3 regions of the Bacillus xiamenensis genome follow, and region 1 is predicted to be linked to each of the others. Evidence: a T-box and tRNA genes for the amino acid it is inferred to sense, from the RefSeq annotation. Region 1 holds a T-box; the other regions hold tRNA genes.

Evidence for each region. The T-box of region 1 lies ahead of serS (serine--tRNA ligase). A T-box ahead of a tRNA ligase gene usually reads a tRNA of that ligase, here a tRNA-Ser.
Region 2: it has a tRNA-Ser gene. The T-box ahead of serS (serine--tRNA ligase) is inferred to sense a tRNA for this amino acid. The anticodon was not compared.
Region 3: it has a tRNA-Ser gene. The T-box ahead of serS (serine--tRNA ligase) is inferred to sense a tRNA for this amino acid. The anticodon was not compared.

The regions. Positions count from the first base shown of each region.
Region 1 is NZ_CP017786.1:1,619,692-1,626,748, reverse strand. Features, by position in the region: gene BK049_RS08225 (D-alanyl-D-alanine carboxypeptidase family protein) at 1-664, shown strand, start outside; partial or broken gene BK049_RS08215 (IS3 family transposase) at 771-1,932, shown strand; gene pdxR (MocR-like pyridoxine biosynthesis transcription factor PdxR) at 1,998-3,476, opposite strand; gene pdxS (pyridoxal 5'-phosphate synthase lyase subunit PdxS) at 3,723-4,607, shown strand; gene pdxT (pyridoxal 5'-phosphate synthase glutaminase subunit PdxT) at 4,628-5,218, shown strand; T-box leader at 5,272-5,488, shown strand; gene serS (serine--tRNA ligase) at 5,538-6,812, shown strand.
Region 2 is NZ_CP017786.1:756,544-763,600, forward strand. Features, by position in the region: partial or broken gene BK049_RS03765 (hypothetical protein) at 1-46, opposite strand, end outside; partial or broken gene BK049_RS03770 (phosphotransferase) at 117-910, opposite strand; tRNA gene BK049_RS03775 (tRNA-Leu) at 1,423-1,504, opposite strand; tRNA gene BK049_RS03780 (tRNA-Leu) at 1,542-1,630, opposite strand; tRNA gene BK049_RS03785 (tRNA-Cys) at 1,645-1,715, opposite strand; tRNA gene BK049_RS03790 (tRNA-Gly) at 1,721-1,795, opposite strand; tRNA gene BK049_RS03795 (tRNA-Gln) at 1,803-1,874, opposite strand; tRNA gene BK049_RS03800 (tRNA-His) at 1,884-1,959, opposite strand; tRNA gene BK049_RS03805 (tRNA-Trp) at 1,984-2,057, opposite strand; tRNA gene BK049_RS03810 (tRNA-Tyr) at 2,071-2,155, opposite strand; tRNA gene BK049_RS03815 (tRNA-Thr) at 2,171-2,243, opposite strand; tRNA gene BK049_RS03820 (tRNA-Phe) at 2,250-2,325, opposite strand; tRNA gene BK049_RS03825 (tRNA-Asp) at 2,345-2,421, opposite strand; tRNA gene BK049_RS03830 (tRNA-Met) at 2,471-2,547, opposite strand; tRNA gene BK049_RS03835 (tRNA-Val) at 2,563-2,638, opposite strand; tRNA gene BK049_RS03840 (tRNA-Glu) at 2,670-2,744, opposite strand; tRNA gene BK049_RS03845 (tRNA-Ser) at 2,764-2,854, opposite strand; tRNA gene BK049_RS03850 (tRNA-Asn) at 2,859-2,933, opposite strand; rRNA gene rrf (5S ribosomal RNA) at 2,943-3,058, opposite strand; rRNA gene BK049_RS03860 (23S ribosomal RNA) at 3,167-6,097, opposite strand; rRNA gene BK049_RS03865 (16S ribosomal RNA) at 6,280-7,057, opposite strand, start outside.
Region 3 is NZ_CP017786.1:2,628,479-2,635,535, forward strand. Features, by position in the region: rRNA gene BK049_RS13305 (23S ribosomal RNA) at 1-2,622, shown strand, start outside; rRNA gene rrf (5S ribosomal RNA) at 2,683-2,798, shown strand; tRNA gene BK049_RS13315 (tRNA-Val) at 3,320-3,395, shown strand; tRNA gene BK049_RS13320 (tRNA-Thr) at 3,429-3,504, shown strand; tRNA gene BK049_RS13325 (tRNA-Lys) at 3,542-3,617, shown strand; tRNA gene BK049_RS13330 (tRNA-Leu) at 3,625-3,707, shown strand; tRNA gene BK049_RS13335 (tRNA-Gly) at 3,738-3,809, shown strand; tRNA gene BK049_RS13340 (tRNA-Leu) at 3,822-3,907, shown strand; tRNA gene BK049_RS13345 (tRNA-Arg) at 3,919-3,995, shown strand; tRNA gene BK049_RS13350 (tRNA-Pro) at 4,003-4,079, shown strand; tRNA gene BK049_RS13355 (tRNA-Ala) at 4,089-4,161, shown strand; tRNA gene BK049_RS13360 (tRNA-Met) at 4,188-4,261, shown strand; tRNA gene BK049_RS13365 (tRNA-Ile) at 4,266-4,342, shown strand; tRNA gene BK049_RS13370 (tRNA-Ser) at 4,350-4,442, shown strand; tRNA gene BK049_RS13375 (tRNA-Met) at 4,465-4,541, shown strand; tRNA gene BK049_RS13380 (tRNA-Asp) at 4,565-4,641, shown strand; tRNA gene BK049_RS13385 (tRNA-Phe) at 4,659-4,731, shown strand; tRNA gene BK049_RS13390 (tRNA-His) at 4,759-4,834, shown strand; tRNA gene BK049_RS13395 (tRNA-Gly) at 4,846-4,919, shown strand; tRNA gene BK049_RS13400 (tRNA-Ile) at 4,936-5,012, shown strand; tRNA gene BK049_RS13405 (tRNA-Asn) at 5,019-5,093, shown strand; tRNA gene BK049_RS13410 (tRNA-Ser) at 5,097-5,187, shown strand; tRNA gene BK049_RS13415 (tRNA-Glu) at 5,195-5,266, shown strand; gene BK049_RS13420 (TspO/MBR family protein) at 5,470-5,946, opposite strand; gene BK049_RS13425 (TraR/DksA C4-type zinc finger protein) at 6,033-6,767, opposite strand; gene BK049_RS13430 (1,4-dihydroxy-2-naphthoate polyprenyltransferase) at 6,885-7,057, opposite strand, start outside.

The sequences.
Region 1 (7,057 bases):
AAAAACAAAGTTCAGAGAAGGCACAGATGATGAAATGGACATGCCAAACTGGAACTTCATGCTGAAAGGACTTGTGAAAGAATATGAAGGAGTAGACGGTTTGAAAACAGGCTCTACTGATTCAGCAGGTTCTAGCTTCACAGGTACAGCAAAACGCGGTGACATGCGCGTGATCGCAGTTATTCTGAATGCAAAAGGTAATCTTCATACAGCTCGTTTCGACGTGGCGAAAAAACTGTTCGACTATGCTTTTAAAAACTTTACGATGAAAGAAATGTACAAAAAAGGTCAACAGATCAAAGGACATGAAAACATCGAAGTCGATAAAGGGAAAGATAAAGAAGTGCCCGTTGTCACGAAAGAAGCTTTCTCTGTGCCAGTCAAAAATGGAGACGAGAAGAGCTATAAAGCAAAAGTGAATTTTGATCAAAAGAACTTAGAAGCTCCTATTAAAAAAGGAACGAAAGTTGGCATGCTGACGACTTCTTATTCTGGTGATGAGAAGGACTACGGCTATTTGAATAGAGACCAATCAGGTGTCGAGCTTGTGACGAAAACAGGCGATGAAAAAGCAAACTGGTTTATCCTTGCAATGCGCGGTGTAGGTGGATTTTTCGCCGGCATTTGGGGCGGAATCGTTGACACAGTAAAAGGTTGGTTCTAATAAAAAACTGCTCTCATGCATTAGACTAACCTAGTCAAATGGGACATAAAAAAACACCCTTCAAGTGGTACACTTAAACTAAGTGCTAATTTGGAGGGTATTTTTTATGAAAAAAAACAGATATTCAGCTGAAATAAAATGGGCGGTTGTAAAAGATAAATTAAGCGGACAGTTTACCAATCAACAAATTATGGATAAATATCATATAAAGAATGTATCTCAGATTAAAACATGGATGAAGTGGTATCGAGGAAATCAGCTACATCGATTCGATCAGCCAATTGGAAAACAATATAGCTTTGGGCATGGACCTGACAATGTATCCAAAGAGGAAAAAGTGAATAGGCAGATTGAACACCTTAAGATGGAGAATGACATTCTAAAAAAGTATTTGGAGATCGTAGAGGAGTTGAAAAGGGAGTAGCCTTGTGTTTGATCGAGGGATTACGGAAGAACTATACAGTAACGTCTGTCTTAAGTATTTTGCAGATCGCCAGATCGACCTATTATCGTTGGGTACCCGAAGGAATATGTAAAAAATCACAAGTGGAGAAGGCTGTTATTTCCTTATGCACCGAAACGTCGTTCCGGTACGGCCACCGTAAAATCCGAAAGCTGCTTCAGTGTCATATGATATCAAACGAAACCGAAATACTGTACAGCGCATCATGCAAAAATACCATCTTCAATGTCGTGTGAAGCGTAAAAGGAAATGGAAATCACAAGGGGAATCTGTCGTCATTGCCCCAAATATATTAAATCGAAACTTCACTGCAATACATCCGAATTTAAAATGGGTAACAGATATTACTTATATTCAGTATGGACCGAGAACGCTCTACCTCTCGACCATTATGGATTTGTACAACAACGAAGTTGTTGCCTATACCCTAGATGATCACCAACAGACATCACTCATATTGGACACATTGAGGGCAGCTTTAGAGAAAAGGAATTTGCCTAAAGGTGTACTTGTACATTCAGATCAAGGGAGTGTATACAGTTCGTATGCATATCAAAAGGAGCTGGGGGCAAGGAACCTCACAAGCAGTATGTCTAGGCGAGGTAACTGTTGGGATAACGCAGTGATTGAATCATTCCATTCTAGCTTAAAATCAGAGGAATTTATGTTTACTAAATTCAACTCTATATCAGAAAAAGATGTCAGGCAACGAGTCGACTGTTACATCAAATATGATAATGAAGAGCGTATCCAAGAAAAATTAGGCTACCACGCACCAAAAACATTTGGTAGCATGTCAGCCTAATAAGGGTGTTTTATTTGTGTCTCATTCTGCTATGTCAGTCTACATGGAGGGCAGTTTTTTTTATATTAAAAGAAAAGGGACTTTTTGTGGTTATGAGGTGTGGACAAGGCTTGCTGAAAAATACCACATAGCTTTTCCACCCCTTCAGTCAGTGCCTTTTCATTCACATATGAAAAGCTGAGGCGGATATAATTCTGTTTTGGTTCCCCAGGATAGCAGACAGAGCCTGGCAGGAAGGTAATTTGCTTCTTTCGTGCCTCATGTAACAGTGCACGTGTATCGACCCAGGAAGGAAAGCTGAGCCACAAATTGAGCCCGCCCTGAGGAATTTGCCAAGTGACGTCCTTTGGCGCATGCTTCGTTAAAACATCCATCATTAAATCACGTCTGACCTTCAAGGCTGTTCTTAATTTTTTTGTATGATCAATCATTTTCTTCGATGTGAGAAACGGTAAAATGGCCTTCTGTGTGAGAAGTGGACTGCCTAAATCATTATTGGCCTTTGCAGCAAGTAAACGGTTAAATATAGAACCTGACGCTGTAATAATTCCAATTCTGCACCCTGGAGCCAATGTCTTACTTAAGCCTCTTAAATAAATGACATGTCCATCGTGATCCAGACTTTTAATAGGAGCCGGCGGCTTTTTCTCAAAATAAAGTTCACGGTAGGGATCATCTTCTACGATAAGACAATCGATGCTTTGTGCCAATAAGAGAAGCTGTTTTCTTCGTTTCATGGACATACTGGCGCCTGTTGGACTGTGAAAAGTAGGAATTGTATAGATGAGCTTCGGTTTATATTTATCACAAATGCTTTGCAGCTGCTTCATGTTCATTCCTTCATGATCTACAGGAACTGTAATGATTCTTGCCCCTCTGCCCATAAAGACGTCAATCGCGCCTGGATAGGTTGGTGCCTCCATGACGACGACATCGTCCGGTCCGATGAACGTCCGGGCCACTAAATCAAGCCCTTGCTGAGAACCACTCGTCACAAGAATATTGTCAGGAGTAGAAGGCACATCTAATTTTTCTAAAAAAGATTGAATGACCTGACGAAGCTGAAGATCACCTTGTATTTCCCCGTATTTCGACATAATTTGAGGATGGCGTGCCAGTACATGCTGCATTTCTTTTTCTAGATAACGGTTAGGTAAAAGACCAGGATCAATCATAGAGGAAGAAAGGTTAATGGCTTCTTCTACATAGTGATACTGAGCGAATTGAGACCTTGGTAAATAATCTGGAATCGACAATTGCCAATCGAAAGAAGTAGATGGTGGAACAGGGGTGTCTGTGTGCTCTTGCAGTTCATCTACAAATGTTCCTTTCCCTTGTACAGTCGTTAAATATCCGTCGTCCTTAAGGCGTGTATATGCCTTTGCTGCCGTGACAAGACTCACATTGAGCTGTTTTGCTAAATCACGTACAGTTGGCAGCTTATCCCCTTGCTGAAGAAGTCCAGATTGAATGTGATCAATAATGGAAAAGTAAATCTGATTTGAAAGAGATGTATCTGAGTGTCGATGGATATCAATATGCATGAGAATCCTCCAATGAGTGCAAAATTGTTATACATTGTGTTGGATTGTTATAGTTGCATTATAGCATGTAAATCACACTTAAAAGAGAAAATGATACCTTTATAGCTGTAAAACCTTGATATATAAAGGTTTATCCTTTTTTATCAGCTAATTGAATTGTTATACTATTCTCTTTATTGTTATACTACCTCGCTTGTATGATAAAGATGTTGAATCAATCGAATAGACAAATGGGAGGAAACAATTGTGAGCAATAAGGGAACTGAACGAGTAAAACGTGGAATGGCAGAAATGCAAAAGGGTGGCGTCATTATGGATGTCGTCAATGCTGAGCAGGCAAAAATCGCAGAAGAAGCAGGTGCAGTGGCAGTGATGGCGCTAGAACGAGTGCCAGCTGATATCCGTGCAGCAGGCGGTGTTGCCCGTATGGCAGACCCAAGAATCGTGGAAGAAGTGCAGAATGCAGTAACGATTCCAGTCATGGCAAAAGCACGTATCGGCCACATCGTGGAGGCTCGTGTTCTTGAAGCACTTGGTGTCGATTATATTGATGAAAGTGAAGTGCTAACGCCCGCAGATGAGGAATTCCATTTAAATAAGAAGGAATACACAGTACCTTTCGTATGTGGATGTCGTGATTTAGGCGAAGCAACCCGCCGTATTGCAGAAGGCGCATCCATGTTGCGTACAAAAGGTGAACCAGGAACAGGAAACATTGTAGAAGCTGTACGTCATTTGAGAAAGGTCAACGCTCAAATTCGAAAAGTAGCGGCGATGAGTGAAGATGAACTGATGACTGAAGCAAAGAATCTGGGAGCACCTTATGAATTATTGCTTCAGATTAAAAAAGACGGCAAGCTGCCAGTCGTGAACTTTGCAGCTGGAGGCGTTGCGACACCAGCTGATGCGGCGTTAATGATGCAGCTAGGGGCAGATGGTGTATTTGTCGGATCAGGAATTTTTAAATCAGAAAATCCTGCTAAATTCGCAAAAGCGATTGTAGAAGCAACGACTCATTTCACAGATTATCGTCTCATTGCAGAACTGTCTAAAGAGCTGGGAACAGCTATGAAAGGAATTGAAATTTCAAATCTACTGCCAGAAGAACGTATGCAAGAACGTGGCTGGTAAGTAAGGGAGCGCAAACGAACATGCTAACAATTGGTGTACTAGGGCTTCAAGGAGCGGTGAGAGAGCATATTCAATCGATTGAAGCTTGTGGCGCAGCGGGAAAGGTCATCAAACGAGTAGAGGAGCTAGAAACTGTTGACGGTCTGATTATCCCTGGTGGAGAAAGTACGACGATGAGAAGACTCATGGATACGTACCAATTTATTGAACCGATCAAAGCGTTCGCAGCTCAAGGGAAACCGATTTTTGGGACATGTGCTGGTTTGATTATGCTTGCAAAACATATAGAAGATCGAGAAGATGCTCATCTTGGACTGTTAAATGTATCTGTTGCTCGTAATTCGTTTGGCAGACAGGTAGACAGCTTTGAAGCAGATGTAGAAGTGAAAGGGCTGGATGCACCGTTTACAGGGGTGTTCATCCGTGCGCCTCATATTATCAGCGCAGATGACAGCGTAGAGATCATGGCTAAGTACGATGGCAGGATTGTAATGGCGAAAGAAAACAATATTTTAGGTTGCTCTTTTCATCCAGAGCTGACAGACGACCACCGGTTAACACTGCTGTTTGTTGAGATGGTGAAGTCCTACAAAACGAAGCAAGCTGTATAAAACGGTTGAAAAGAGATAAAACTTATAGTACATTAAAATCACAATCAAAGATCGAAAAAGCGTTGACGGGAAATAGTAAGAAGCCCCTCTTTCTCAGAGAGCCGATGGTTGGTGTGAATCGGTGAAAGATGCATTCTGAATCCATCCTTGAGCGAAATGCTGAAACACGAGAAGTAAGCATTTACGGTGATGCCGTTACAGAGGAAAGAGGAAAGCATGCTTTTGCATGTTTTCAATCAGGGTGGCAACGCGAGAGCTCTCGTCCCTTTCATGGGATGAGGGCTCTTTTTATTTTTCGATAAAAAAAGGAGTGTAACACATGCTGGATATTAAACAACTGCGCACGGACTTTGATCAAATCAAAGAAAAATTAGCACACCGAGGCGAAGATTTGGCGGATTTTGATAAATTTGGTGAGCTGGATCAAAAAAGAAGAGAATTAATCGGTAAAACAGAAGAATTGAAGAGCCGAAGAAATGAAGTATCACAGCAAGTGGCTGTTCTAAAAAGAGAAAAGAAAGACGCCGATCACATTATTCAAGAAATGCGCGAGGTAGGCGATGAGATTAAGAAGCTGGATGATGAATTAAGAACAGTAGAGGAAAGCCTGAAAACCATCCTGTTCTCCATTCCAAATATCCCTCATGACTCTGTACCAGTTGGTGAAACAGAAGACGACAACATTGAAGTGAGAAAATGGGGCGAACAGCCAGCATTTTCATTTGAGCCAAAGCCGCATTGGGACGTAGCAGATGAGCTAAATATTTTGGATTTTGAACGAGCAGGAAAAGTGACAGGAAGCCGCTTTGTTTTTTATAAAGGGCTAGGCGCACGTTTAGAGCGTGCACTTTATAACTTTATGCTCGATTTACATGTGGATGAGTTTGGTTTTACTGAAGTACTTCCACCTTACATGGTCAACAGAGCAAGCATGACGGGGACTGGACAGCTTCCAAAATTTGAAGAGGATGCTTTTAAAATTCGGGAAGAAGATTATTTCCTCATTCCAACGGCTGAAGTGCCAATTACCAACATGCACCGTGACGAAATCCTTGAAGGGGATCAGCTACCAATCAATTATGCAGCATTCAGTGCTTGCTTTAGATCTGAAGCTGGATCTGCCGGCAGAGATACACGCGGACTCATTCGTCAGCATCAATTCAACAAAGTAGAGCTCGTGAAATTTGTCAGACCAGAAGAGTCTTATGAAGAATTAGAAAAACTAACAAATCAGGCAGAAAAAGTTCTTCAATTATTGAACCTGCCATACCGTGTCATGAGCATGTGTACGGGAGACTTAGGTTTCACAGCTGCGAAGAAATACGACATCGAAGTATGGATTCCGAGCCAGAATACGTATCGTGAAATTTCTTCTTGCAGTAATTTCGAAGCGTTCCAAGCAAGACGAGCAAATATTCGTTTCCGCCCAGAACCTAAAGCAAAGCCAGAACACGTCCACACATTAAATGGATCTGGTTTAGCGGTAGGAAGAACAGTGGCAGCCATTTTAGAAAACTACCAACAAGAGGATGGAACAGTGATTATTCCTGAAGTACTACGTCCTTATATGGGTAATAAAGATGTGATCAAATAAGATGCCGCCTTGGCATCTTATTCTTTTTACCTAAACTTCTACAGCTTTTATAAAATAAGCCGATAAAAAGACTAAAAGCTTCTAGGAAAGAAGGAATAATCTTGAATAGGCTTGACTATTATGTTGAAATGGCACATTTACTCAGAAAAGTTCTAGATGACAGTATCCTTTTCGGCATCTCTGATACAGAAAAGGTGCTTTGTTATTACCCGTCGAGTACAGTAGATTTTGGCATTAAAGCCGGG
Region 2 (7,057 bases), 860 kb from region 1:
ACCTCTCGTCTTGAATGATGACCCGTAATATAGTAGTAGATTGCAATAGAATAACGCCGCCTTTTTTACATTCAATTTAATCCTAAGACAAACCCTCCATGAAAAAATGGTTGCTCTTAAATCCATTCTTTTCCGTGCGCCTGAATGAATTCCATGTCCTTTTGATAGTGTTCAAGATGCCCTTCAGCGATCATTTTCTGAAAAGCTATGTCCCCTTCATGTGCTTTTCTTTCATGTATTTACATAACCCCTCTAAGCGCAGCAACACCATATCCAAAAAACTTTCTCCCATTTTCTCACCATAGGATTCGAAAAACAATTGAATCCTATATTTTATAGGATCTGCATGTTCTAATGAATGATATTGAACCAGCTTACCAGTCTCGGTGCGAATGAATCTACTAAGAGGGACACAAGTGTAAAGTGTATAAGCGATATCCCAAAGTCTTGGACCAGGAGCCGCAACATCAAAATCAATGATTCCTACAGGTTTTCCATGATTAAAAATAATGTTGTACAGGGCAAAATCATTATGGCACACCACCTCTGTTTGGTTAGGTGTATTGTCCATTCGTTCCCAATCATCTGATATTGGAAAGTCACTTACAGCATCGTGGTAGAGTCTTAGCATTTTCGCTATTTCTTTTAAAACATCATGAGAACACATATAGCCTTTTACAGGATCATTGCCGGCCTCCCCTTCGATAAAAGAGAGTATCTCTCTCCCTTCATCATCAATACCTAAATACTTTGGGGCATAATTGAAATTCTTTTTCTCCAAATGCTTTAATAATTTGTGTATGTTGCTATTGCCTGGCTTTAATTCCCGTCTAACCGTATCTCCCGAACGATAGACGTTTGAGACATTCCCGCCTGTCAGTAATTCTTCATTGTTATATTGATTTTTCATTAAAAATCCCCCTAAAGACGGGATACCAGCCAGAGGTGGAGTTTTCCCTATACATAAAAGCAGCTATCTAAAGGGCCCTGCTTAGCAAAGGGAATATAATTGTCCACAGCATGCATCCCTGTATCCCTTGAATGATTTACACAGAAAAGTAATCGAATACTTAAAACGAAGGACTGTATAACTTTTCATTTTGTAAACCATGTCAAGGGTATTAAGTTGCCCTTTCTTTAGATCGCTAATTTTATATTATCAAATGGGATGGATCAACTAAAGGAGTTTTCAACACTTTGCTTTCTAGAAAGGGATACGGATCTTCTGTTTATCTGAAATATTCAAGAATGAAATACAATTCACTATGACGATAGATGATTCAAACTCATGATCTGTTCTTAGGAATGATGTTACATGCTGCCTGTGCAAACACCAAAGCAAATTTAAAACACAAAAAAATGCCTCTCCACAATGGAGAAGCATTAGATTGACGGTACATTCATTCAATTACCGATTATAGATACCGGTGGCCGGGGTCGAACCGGCACTCCGTGAGGAACACGATTTTGAGTCGTGCGCGTCTGCCAATTCCGCCACACCGGCATGATCATTAAAGAGCGCAACTTATATAAAAAAACAATGGTGCCGAGGGCCGGACTTGAACCGGCACGGTAGTCACCTACCGCAGGATTTTAAGTCCTGTGTGTCTGCCAATTCCACCACCCCGGCAGTCTTTTCAAAAAAGGCGACACCCGGATTTGAACCGGGGATAAAGGTTTTGCAGACCTCTGCCTTACCACTTGGCTATGCCGCCATTATTGGAGCGGAAGACGGGATTCGAACCCGCGACCCCCACCTTGGCAAGGTGGTGTTCTACCACTGAACTACTTCCGCATATCAACTGGGCTAGCTGGATTCGAACCAACGCATGACGGAGTCAAAGTCCGTTGCCTTACCGCTTGGCTATAGCCCAATAATAAAATGGGGCGATTGATGGGAATCGAACCCACGAGTGCCAGAGCCACAATCTGGTGCGTTAACCACTTCGCCACAACCGCCATAGATGTTATGAATCATATAATTGGCAGGGGCAGTAGGAATCGAACCCACACCGGAGGTTTTGGAGACCTCTGTTCTACCGTTAAACTATGCCCCTATGAAAATAAAAATGGTGGAGGGGGGCGGATTCGAACCGCCGAACCCGGAGGGAGCGGATTTACAGTCCGCCGCGTTTAGCCACTTCGCTACCCCTCCACATTTGAAAAACAGTGCCGGCAAGAGGACTTGAACCCCCAACCTACTGATTACAAGTCAGTTGCTCTACCAATTGAGCTACACCGGCAAATAGTGGTGGCTCGGGACGGAATCGAACCGCCGACACACGGATTTTCAGTCCGTTGCTCTACCAACTGAGCTACCGAGCCAAGTATTCTTTTAAAAAAATGGCGGTCCGGACGGGACTCGAACCCGCGACCTCCTGCGTGACAGGCAGGCATTCTAACCAACTGAACTACCGGACCATTTTGACTGCACTCAATGAGTACTCCCTAATTCATAAACAAAAAATTTTGGTTGCGGGGGCAGGATTTGAACCTGCGACCTTCGGGTTATGAGCCCGACGAGCTACCGAACTGCTCCACCCCGCGACGATATAAGAGATATGGTGGAGGATGACGGGCTCGAACCGCCGACCCTCTGCTTGTAAGGCAGATGCTCTCCCAGCTGAGCTAATCCTCCGAATAAAATGCTGGTATGTATTCTATAAAAATGGTGACCCGTACGGGATTCGAACCCGTGTTACCGCCGTGAAAGGGCGGTGTCTTAACCGCTTGACCAACGGGCCCTCTATTATATGTATCTTGTGGCGGAGAGCAAGGGATTCGAACCCTTGAGACGGGGTTACCGCCTACACGATTTCCAATCGTGCTCCTTCGGCCACTCGGACAGCTCTCCAAATTGGCTCCGCAGGTAGGATTCGAACCTACGACCGATCGGTTAACAGCCGATAGCTCTACCACTGAGCTACTGCGGAATGAAGAAAGCCTGGCGATGTCCTACTCTCACAGGGGGAAACCCCCAACTACCATCGGCGCTGAAGAGCTTAACTTCCGTGTTCGGTATGGGAACGGGTGTGACCTCTTCGCCATCATCACCAGACAATTTAGTGACAAAAGATATTATACTATGTATTGAAAATAAATCAAGAGATATTTAAAAAATGTTCTCTCAAAACTAGATAACAATGTTCATGCTTCACATTAAATATAGGTTAAGTCCTCGATCTATTAGTATCTGTCAGCTCCACGTGTCACCACGCTTCCACCTCAGACCTATCAACCTGATCATCTTTCAGGGATCTTACTTCCTTGCGGAATGGGAAATCTCATCTTGAGGGGGGCTTCATGCTTAGATGCTTTCAGCACTTATCCCGTCCGCACATAGCTACCCAGCGATGCCCTTGGCAGAACAACTGGTACACCAGCGGTGCGTCCATCCCGGTCCTCTCGTACTAAGGACAGCTCCTCTCAAATTTCCTGCGCCCGCGACGGATAGGGACCGAACTGTCTCACGACGTTCTGAACCCAGCTCGCGTACCGCTTTAATGGGCGAACAGCCCAACCCTTGGGACCGACTACAGCCCCAGGATGCGATGAGCCGACATCGAGGTGCCAAACCTCCCCGTCGATGTGGACTCTTGGGGGAGATAAGCCTGTTATCCCCGGGGTAGCTTTTATCCGTTGAGCGATGGCCCTTCCATGCGGAACCACCGGATCACTAAGCCCGACTTTCGTCCCTGCTCGACTTGTAGGTCTCGCAGTCAAGCTCCCTTGTGCCTTTACACTCTGCGAATGATTTCCAACCATTCTGAGGGAACCTTTGGGCGCCTCCGTTACATTTTAGGAGGCGACCGCCCCAGTCAAACTGCCCACCTGACACTGTCTCCCTGCCCGATAAGGGCAGCGGGTTAGAAGGTCAATACAGCCAGGGTAGTATCCCACCGATGCCTCCACCGAAGCTAGCGCTCCGGTTTCCAAGGCTCCTACCTATCCTGTACAAGCTGTACCAACATTCAATATCAGGCTGCAGTAAAGCTCCACGGGGTCTTTCCGTCCTGTCGCGGGTAACCTGCATCTTCACAGGTACTATAATTTCACCGAGTCTCTCGTTGAGACAGTGCCCAGATCGTTGCGCCTTTCGTGCGGGTCGGAACTTACCCGACAAGGAATTTCGCTACCTTAGGACCGTTATAGTTACGGCCGCCGTTTACTGGGGCTTCAATTCGCACCTTCGCTTACGCTAAGCGCTCCTCTTAACCTTCCAGCACCGGGCAGGCGTCAGCCCCTATACTTCGCCTTACGGCTTCGCAGAGACCTGTGTTTTTGCTAAACAGTCGCCTGGGCCTATTCACTGCGGCTTCTCGGGGCTTTAACACCCTAAGAAGCACCCCTTCTCCCGAAGTTACGGGGTCATTTTGCCGAGTTCCTTAACGAGAGTTCTCTCGATCACCTTAGGATTCTCTCCTCGCCTACCTGTGTCGGTTTGCGGTACGGGCACCTCTCACCTCGCTAGAGGCTTTTCTTGGCAGTGTGGAATCAGGAACTTCGCTACTATATTTCGCTCGCCATCACAGCTCAGCCTTCACGGGAAACGGATTTGCCTATTTCCCAGCCTAACTGCTTGGACGCGGATATCCATTACCGCGCTTACCCTATCCTCCTGCGTCCCCCCATTGCTCAAATGGTGAGGAGGTGGTACAGGAATATCAACCTGTTGTCCATCGCCTACGCCTTTCGGCCTCGGCTTAGGTCCCGACTAACCCTGAGCGGACGAGCCTTCCTCAGGAAACCTTAGGCATTCGGTGGACGGGATTCTCACCCGTCTTTCGCTACTCATACCGGCATTCTCACTTCTAAGCGCTCCACCAGTCCTTCCGGTCTGGCTTCACAGCCCTTAGAACGCTCTCCTACCACTGTTCGTAAGAACAGTCCGCAGCTTCGGTGATACGTTTAGCCCCGGTACATTTTCGGCGCAGAGTCACTCGACCAGTGAGCTATTACGCACTCTTTAAATGGTGGCTGCTTCTAAGCCAACATCCTGGTTGTCTAAGCAACTCCACATCCTTTTCCACTTAACGTATACTTTGGGACCTTAGCTGGCGGTCTGGGCTGTTTCCCTTTCGACTACGGATCTTATCACTCGCAGTCTGACTCCCAAGGATAAGTCATCGGCATTCGGAGTTTGACTGAATTCGGTAACCCGGTAGGGGCCCCTAGTCCAATCAGTGCTCTACCTCCGAGACTCTTACCTTGAGGCTAGCCCTAAAGCTATTTCGGAGAGAACCAGCTATCTCCAGGTTCGATTGGCATTTCACCCCTACCCACACCTCATCCCCGCACTTTTCAACGTGCGTGGGTTCGGGCCTCCATTCAGTGTTACCTGAACTTCACCCTGGACATGGGTAGATCACCTGGTTTCGGGTCTACGACCACGTACTCATGCGCCCTATTCAGACTCGCTTTCGCTGCGGCTCCGCATCTTCTGCTTAACCTTGCACGGGATCGTAACTCGCCGGTTCATTCTACAAAAGGCACGCCATCACCCGTTAACGGGCTCTGACTACTTGTAGGCACACGGTTTCAGGATCTATTTCACTCCCCTTCCGGGGTGCTTTTCACCTTTCCCTCACGGTACTGGTTCACTATCGGTCACTAGGGAGTATTTAGCCTTGGGAGATGGTCCTCCCGGATTCCGACGGAATTTCACGTGTTCCGCCGTACTCAGGATCCACTCTGGAGAGAATGACATTTCAGTTACAGGGCTGTTACCTTCTCTGGCGGGCCTTTCCAGACCTCTTCGCTTATATCATTCCTTTGTAACTCCATATAGAGTGTCCTACAACCCCAAGAGGCAAGCCTCTTGGTTTGGGCTGTTCCCGTTTCGCTCGCCGCTACTCAGGGAATCGCATTTGCTTTCTCTTCCTCCGGGTACTTAGATGTTTCAGTTCCCCGGGTATGCCTTCTCATACTCTATGTATTCAAGTATGGATACTACTCCATTACGAGCAGTGGGTTTCCCCATTCGGAAATCTCCGGATCAAAGCTTGCTTACAGCTCCCCGAAGCATATCGGTGTTCGTCCCGTCCTTCATCGGCTCCTAGTGCCAAGGCATCCACCGTGCGCCCTTTCTAACTTAACCATTTCTTACTCTAGAAAGAATCACTATGTGTGATGAACTTTGCATTGCATTCAATGTGAATGTATTACTTATTGTTATCTAGTTTTCAAAGAACAATCCTGTCTCGCTAGAGACATGTTTTGAAGGAATGATCCTTCAAAACTAAACAAGACCAAAACGCACACTGCTCCATATATCCTTAGAAAGGAGGTGATCCAGCCGCACCTTCCGATACGGCTACCTTGTTACGACTTCACCCCAATCATCTGCCCCACCTTCGGCGGCTGGCTCCATAAAGGTTACCTCACCGACTTCGGGTGTTGCAAACTCTCGTGGTGTGACGGGCGGTGTGTACAAGGCCCGGGAACGTATTCACCGCGGCATGCTGATCCGCGATTACTAGCGATTCCAGCTTCACGCAGTCGAGTTGCAGACTGCGATCCGAACTGAGAACAGATTTGTGGGATTGGCTAAACCTTGCGGTCTCGCAGCCCTTTGTTCTGTCCATTGTAGCACGTGTGTAGCCCAGGTCATAAGGGGCATGATGATTTGACGTCATCCCCACCTTCCTCCGGTTTGTCACCGGCAGTCACCTTAGAGTGCCCAACTGAATGCTGGCAACTAAGATCAAGGGTTGCGCTCGTTGCGGGACTTAACCCAACATCTCACGACACGAGCTGACGACAACCATGCACCACCTGTCACTCTGTCCCCGAAGGGAAAGCCCTATCTCTAGGGTTGTCAGAGGATGTCAAGACCTGGTAAGGTTCTTCGCGTTGCTTCGAATTAAACCACATGCTCCACCGCTTGTGCGGGCCCCCGTCAATTCCTTTGAGTTTCAGTCTTGCGACCGTACTCCCCAGGCGGAGTGCTTAATGCGTTAGCTGCAGCACTAAGGGGCGGAAACCCCCTAACACTTAGCACTCATCGTTTACGGCGTGGACTACCAGGGTATCTAATCCTGTTCGCTCCCCACGCTTT
Region 3 (7,057 bases), 1.0 Mb from region 1:
CTATACGGAGTTACAAAGGAATGATATAAGCGAAGAGGTCTGGAAAGGCCCGCCAGAGAAGGTAACAGCCCTGTAACTGAAATGTCATTCTCTCCAGAGTGGATCCTGAGTACGGCGGAACACGTGAAATTCCGTCGGAATCCGGGAGGACCATCTCCCAAGGCTAAATACTCCCTAGTGACCGATAGTGAACCAGTACCGTGAGGGAAAGGTGAAAAGCACCCCGGAAGGGGAGTGAAATAGATCCTGAAACCGTGTGCCTACAAGTAGTCAGAGCCCGTTAACGGGTGATGGCGTGCCTTTTGTAGAATGAACCGGCGAGTTACGATCCCGTGCAAGGTTAAGCAGAAGATGCGGAGCCGCAGCGAAAGCGAGTCTGAATAGGGCGCATGAGTACGTGGTCGTAGACCCGAAACCAGGTGATCTACCCATGTCCAGGGTGAAGTTCAGGTAACACTGAATGGAGGCCCGAACCCACGCACGTTGAAAAGTGCGGGGATGAGGTGTGGGTAGGGGTGAAATGCCAATCGAACCTGGAGATAGCTGGTTCTCTCCGAAATAGCTTTAGGGCTAGCCTCAAGGTAAGAGTCTCGGAGGTAGAGCACTGATTGGACTAGGGGCCCCTACCGGGTTACCGAATTCAGTCAAACTCCGAATGCCGATGACTTATCCTTGGGAGTCAGACTGCGAGTGATAAGATCCGTAGTCGAAAGGGAAACAGCCCAGACCGCCAGCTAAGGTCCCAAAGTATACGTTAAGTGGAAAAGGATGTGGAGTTGCTTAGACAACCAGGATGTTGGCTTAGAAGCAGCCACCATTTAAAGAGTGCGTAATAGCTCACTGGTCGAGTGACTCTGCGCCGAAAATGTACCGGGGCTAAACGTATCACCGAAGCTGCGGACTGTTCTTACGAACAGTGGTAGGAGAGCGTTCTAAGGGCTGTGAAGCCAGACCGGAAGGACTGGTGGAGCGCTTAGAAGTGAGAATGCCGGTATGAGTAGCGAAAGACGGGTGAGAATCCCGTCCACCGAATGCCTAAGGTTTCCTGAGGAAGGCTCGTCCGCTCAGGGTTAGTCGGGACCTAAGCCGAGGCCGAAAGGCGTAGGCGATGGACAACAGGTTGATATTCCTGTACCACCTCCTCACCATTTGAGCAATGGGGGGACGCAGGAGGATAGGGTAAGCGCGGTAATGGATATCCGCGTCCAAGCAGTTAGGCTGGGAAATAGGCAAATCCGTTTCCCGTGAAGGCTGAGCTGTGATGGCGAGCGAAATATAGTAGCGAAGTTCCTGATTCCACACTGCCAAGAAAAGCCTCTAGCGAGGTGAGAGGTGCCCGTACCGCAAACCGACACAGGTAGGCGAGGAGAGAATCCTAAGGTGATCGAGAGAACTCTCGTTAAGGAACTCGGCAAAATGACCCCGTAACTTCGGGAGAAGGGGTGCTTCTTAGGGTGTTAAAGCCCCGAGAAGCCGCAGTGAATAGGCCCAGGCGACTGTTTAGCAAAAACACAGGTCTCTGCGAAGCCGTAAGGCGAAGTATAGGGGCTGACGCCTGCCCGGTGCTGGAAGGTTAAGAGGAGCGCTTAGCGTAAGCGAAGGTGCGAATTGAAGCCCCAGTAAACGGCGGCCGTAACTATAACGGTCCTAAGGTAGCGAAATTCCTTGTCGGGTAAGTTCCGACCCGCACGAAAGGCGCAACGATCTGGGCACTGTCTCAACGAGAGACTCGGTGAAATTATAGTACCTGTGAAGATGCAGGTTACCCGCGACAGGACGGAAAGACCCCGTGGAGCTTTACTGCAGCCTGATATTGAATGTTGGTACAGCTTGTACAGGATAGGTAGGAGCCTTGGAAACCGGAGCGCTAGCTTCGGTGGAGGCATCGGTGGGATACTACCCTGGCTGTATTGACCTTCTAACCCGCTGCCCTTATCGGGCAGGGAGACAGTGTCAGGTGGGCAGTTTGACTGGGGCGGTCGCCTCCTAAAATGTAACGGAGGCGCCCAAAGGTTCCCTCAGAATGGTTGGAAATCATTCGCAGAGTGTAAAGGCACAAGGGAGCTTGACTGCGAGACCTACAAGTCGAGCAGGGACGAAAGTCGGGCTTAGTGATCCGGTGGTTCCGCATGGAAGGGCCATCGCTCAACGGATAAAAGCTACCCCGGGGATAACAGGCTTATCTCCCCCAAGAGTCCACATCGACGGGGAGGTTTGGCACCTCGATGTCGGCTCATCGCATCCTGGGGCTGTAGTCGGTCCCAAGGGTTGGGCTGTTCGCCCATTAAAGCGGTACGCGAGCTGGGTTCAGAACGTCGTGAGACAGTTCGGTCCCTATCCGTCGCGGGCGCAGGAAATTTGAGAGGAGCTGTCCTTAGTACGAGAGGACCGGGATGGACGCACCGCTGGTGTACCAGTTGTTCTGCCAAGGGCATCGCTGGGTAGCTATGTGCGGACGGGATAAGTGCTGAAAGCATCTAAGCATGAAGCCCCCCTCAAGATGAGATTTCCCATTCCGCAAGGAAGTAAGATCCCTGAAAGATGATCAGGTTGATAGGTCTGAGGTGGAAGCGTGGTGACACGTGGAGCTGACAGATACTAATAGATCGAGGACTTAACCTATATTTAATGTGAAGCATGAACGTTGTTATCTAGTTTTGAGAGAACATTCTCTCCATCAGGTTTGGTGGCGATAGCGAAGAGGTCACACCCGTTCCCATACCGAACACGGAAGTTAAGCTCTTCAGCGCCGATGGTAGTTGGGGGTTTCCCCCTGTGAGAGTAGGACGCCGCCAAGCTTTTCTAAGGATCAGTTCCATTTGGAACTGGTCTTTTTTGTACTTGTTTGACAAGAAAGCTACTTGATTCATATGTTTTATGAATGATTTCATTTCTATACGATTTACTACAAGAGTGTCAGGTGTCTAAAAGCAAGAAGAAAGCCTGGTAAGCATGTTTTTGAACCTCTGACTATGAAAAAAGCAATAGAATAGTAGAGTAGGGTGTATAAGTCTATTTTTTTGAAATAAATAGACAGTGTATCTATCTGCTAAATCTAAGGAATATCTATATCATTAAAGTATAAAGATGATAGGTTGCTCATATTTTGAAGGAATTGCATGTATTTAAAGAGAATATAGAGGAGAGAAGTATAGCTGTTAAACGTTGAATTGAAGCAGTTTTGACAGGGTGAATTAATATCATTTGTTAAAAGAAATACGTAATGAAAAATGAGATAAAATTTTTTTAATATAGCCTTTACAAATGTGTGAAACCTGTATATAATAATCTTTGTCGGATCGAGAGATTCCTACATAGTGGAGGATTAGCTCAGCTGGGAGAGCATCTGCCTTACAAGCAGAGGGTCGGCGGTTCGAGCCCGTCATCCTCCACCATATTTATTCTTACATAATGTTAGGATAGATAAAGCCGGTGTAGCTCAACTGGTAGAGCAACTGACTTGTAATCAGTAGGTTGGGGGTTCAAGTCCTCTTGCCGGCACCACTTTCATATGGTAAGATAGACAAGTCGCTTTAAAAGCGAGCCATTAGCTCAGTTGGTAGAGCATCTGACTTTTAATCAGAGGGTCGAAGGTTCGAGTCCTTCATGGCTCACCATGTTCATGCGGGTGTGGCGGAATTGGCAGACGCGCTAGACTTAGGATCTAGTGTCTTTATGACGTGGGGGTTCAAGTCCCTTCACCCGCATAGCCAAATAACATAAAGAAATCCTGTAATGCGGAAGTAGTTCAGTGGTAGAACACCACCTTGCCAAGGTGGGGGTCGCGGGTTCGAATCCCGTCTTCCGCTTATACCATCCACGCCGGGGTGGTGGAATTGGCAGACACACAGGACTTAAAATCCTGCGGTAGGTGACTACCGTGCCGGTTCAAGTCCGGCCCTCGGCATTATGAAATAAGCGCCCGTAGCTCAATTGGATAGAGCGTTTGACTACGGATCAAAAGGTTAGGGGTTCGACTCCTCTCGGGCGCGCCATTAAGATCGGGAAGTAGCTCAGCTTGGTAGAGCACTTGGTTTGGGACCAAGGGGTCGCAGGTTCGAATCCTGTCTTCCCGACCATCTTTTTATGGGGCCTTAGCTCAGCTGGGAGAGCGCCTGCCTTGCACGCAGGAGGTCAGCGGTTCGATCCCGCTAGGCTCCACTTTCTAAAAAAAATATTTTGATCATGGCGGTGTAGCTCAGCTGGCTAGAGCGTACGGTTCATACCCGTGAGGTCGGGGGTTCGATCCCCTCCGCCGCTATAAAGGACCTTTAGCTCAGTTGGTTAGAGCAGACGGCTCATAACCGTCCGGTCGTAGGTTCGAGTCCTACAAGGTCCACCATCTATACGGAGGAATACCCAAGTCCGGCTGAAGGGATCGGTCTTGAAAACCGACAGGGGTGTCAAAGCCCGCGGGGGTTCGAATCCCTCTTCCTCCGCCATATTTTTAAGAAACCATATCATCGCGGGGTGGAGCAGTTCGGTAGCTCGTCGGGCTCATAACCCGAAGGTCGCAGGTTCAAATCCTGCCCCCGCAACCAAATTTTATTCTTATGTCTATAATGGTCCGGTAGTTCAGTTGGTTAGAATGCCTGCCTGTCACGCAGGAGGTCGCGGGTTCGAGTCCCGTCCGGACCGCCATTTTTAAATGAATACATGGCTCGGTAGCTCAGTTGGTAGAGCAACGGACTGAAAATCCGTGTGTCGGCGGTTCGATTCCGTCCCGAGCCACTTTTACAAATAAATATTGACAGTATGGCGGTTGTGGCGAAGTGGTTAACGCACCAGATTGTGGCTCTGGCACTCGTGGGTTCGATTCCCATCAATCGCCCCATACATATTTTTGCGGGTGTAGTTTAGTGGTAAAACCTCAGCCTTCCAAGCTGATGTCGTGGGTTCGATTCCCATCACCCGCTCCATTTGTATATCGTTCATGGGCCTGTAGCTCAGCTGGTTAGAGCGCACGCCTGATAAGCGTGAGGTCGGTGGTTCGAGTCCACTCAGGCCCACCATGACCTTCCGCAGTAGCTCAGTGGTAGAGCTATCGGCTGTTAACCGATCGGTCGTAGGTTCGAATCCTACCTGCGGAGCCAAATGGAGAAGTACTCAAGTGGCTGAAGAGGCGCCCCTGCTAAGGGTGTAGGTCGCGCGAGCGGCGCGAGGGTTCAAATCCCTCCTTCTCCGCCATTTTTATGGCCCGTTGGTCAAGCGGTTAAGACACCGCCCTTTCACGGCGGTAACACGGGTTCGAATCCCGTACGGGTCATTTTTAAAAGAGATCTTGTGATAGATCTCTTTTTTATTTTAGCCCTTTGTCTTCTTTTCAGCGTGAACTGAAAACCTTTGCAGTCTAGGAAGGACAAGTACCGGCGCGGAGCGAATGTAACATTCGTGAGCACCGGCACGCAGGACTGACAAAGAATGCGAGGGTTTGTCTACACGCTGAAAGACCGCTCTATCGGTCTTTTTCTACATATTCATGGAGTAGATCGTATAAGACAAGTATGTCGCAAAGAATCCCCATAAAACATAAGGAATCAATAAAATTGGAACGATTTTGCTTAGTTTTCGTGAAACGATCACCAGTGCAAGTGCTGTCAGTGCAACAAGCAGGCAGTCAATTGTAGCGGCGAACAAATCCTTTTGTGTAAATTGAAAAAAACTAAAGGCCTGATTGAAAACGTAATTTAAAAGAAAGAGTATCCAGAAGGGGAAAGTGATTTTCTGAAATCCATACTTTCCATATATCATTGCAGCAGATAATGAAATGAGGGCGAATAAGACAGCCCAAACTGCTCCTATCACACCACCACTAGGTGTCCATTCAGGTTTATTTAATGCATCATACCATTCTCTGTCAATGGGGAACAGGAACCCTGCAATAGAAAATAATGCGTATGTAATAAAGAAGACGATAACCGCCCAAATGATACTTTTTTTTGCCATCAAGAATCTCCTCCCAATCTATTCATTCTTCAATTTATTTCCCAATTATTACATGATATAAACATATAGCCCCCAATATGAGGGGACTAATGCTTTTTTTCGGTATAAGGATCTTCTTCGTACGGCTTCAAGTCACCAAACATCGTCATGACGCCTTCTTCATCTAATGCTTCTTCATAGGCTTCATGTGCTTTATTCGGGTATACCTTGCTTGCTTTGCCTTCAATATCAGCAGATGCGAATCCTTCATAGGCTTCCACATCATCTTCATCTTCTGATTGTGTATACACATCATCGTATGTCAGTGGTGGAAATTCCATATCGGACGGAGTATCAGAGTTGCCATAGCGTTCTAGATCCTGATAGGCATCCTCTCCATCGTAGGCGGCACTTTGTTCATTTTCGAATTGCCCTGATGGCGGATTTAATAAATCCTCCTCAATCGGACGGTTTTGTGAAACAGTTTGTTCTTTTGAATGTTCTGTGCATGTGACGGCTGAAGGAAGGGCTTCTAAACGTTCTTTAGGAATAGGAGCGCCACATACCTTACATAGACCATAAGAGCCGTCATCCATTGCTTGAAGTGCTTCGTTGATATCTGACAGATGTTCATGTTCCAAACTGTTTAAGGCAATGTCTTTTCCTCTCTCAAATAGTTCTGTCCCTTGATCACCTGGGTGGTTATCATAGGCTGACAGTTCACCGACTGCATCATAAGGAAATGATACGTTCTGTTCATCGTCATGGCTTTTGGCTTCAATTTCTTGTTTATCCTCAAGAAGGCGCTGCTTCAAATGTTGTAATTCGTCTTTTGACAACAAAGCGATCATCCTTTCATATCAAACATATTGTTAGTATGAGCAATTTTGTATGTAAGACTTGTTCCAATTTGAAGCAATTTCTCATTAAAAAACGCCTGCGGCTGCAGGCGTTTGATGTTATGCGAGATAGTATTGTAAGATCAATGCGATCGTTAACAAGAAACCAAAAAATGTATTGGTTTGTGCTGTCGACTTCATGGCATTCATTAATTCAATCGGTTTTTCTTTTTGCTTAAATTCTTTAATGGCTGTATAAGCTTTTGGCACACTGAGTAAAACAAGAAGACTCC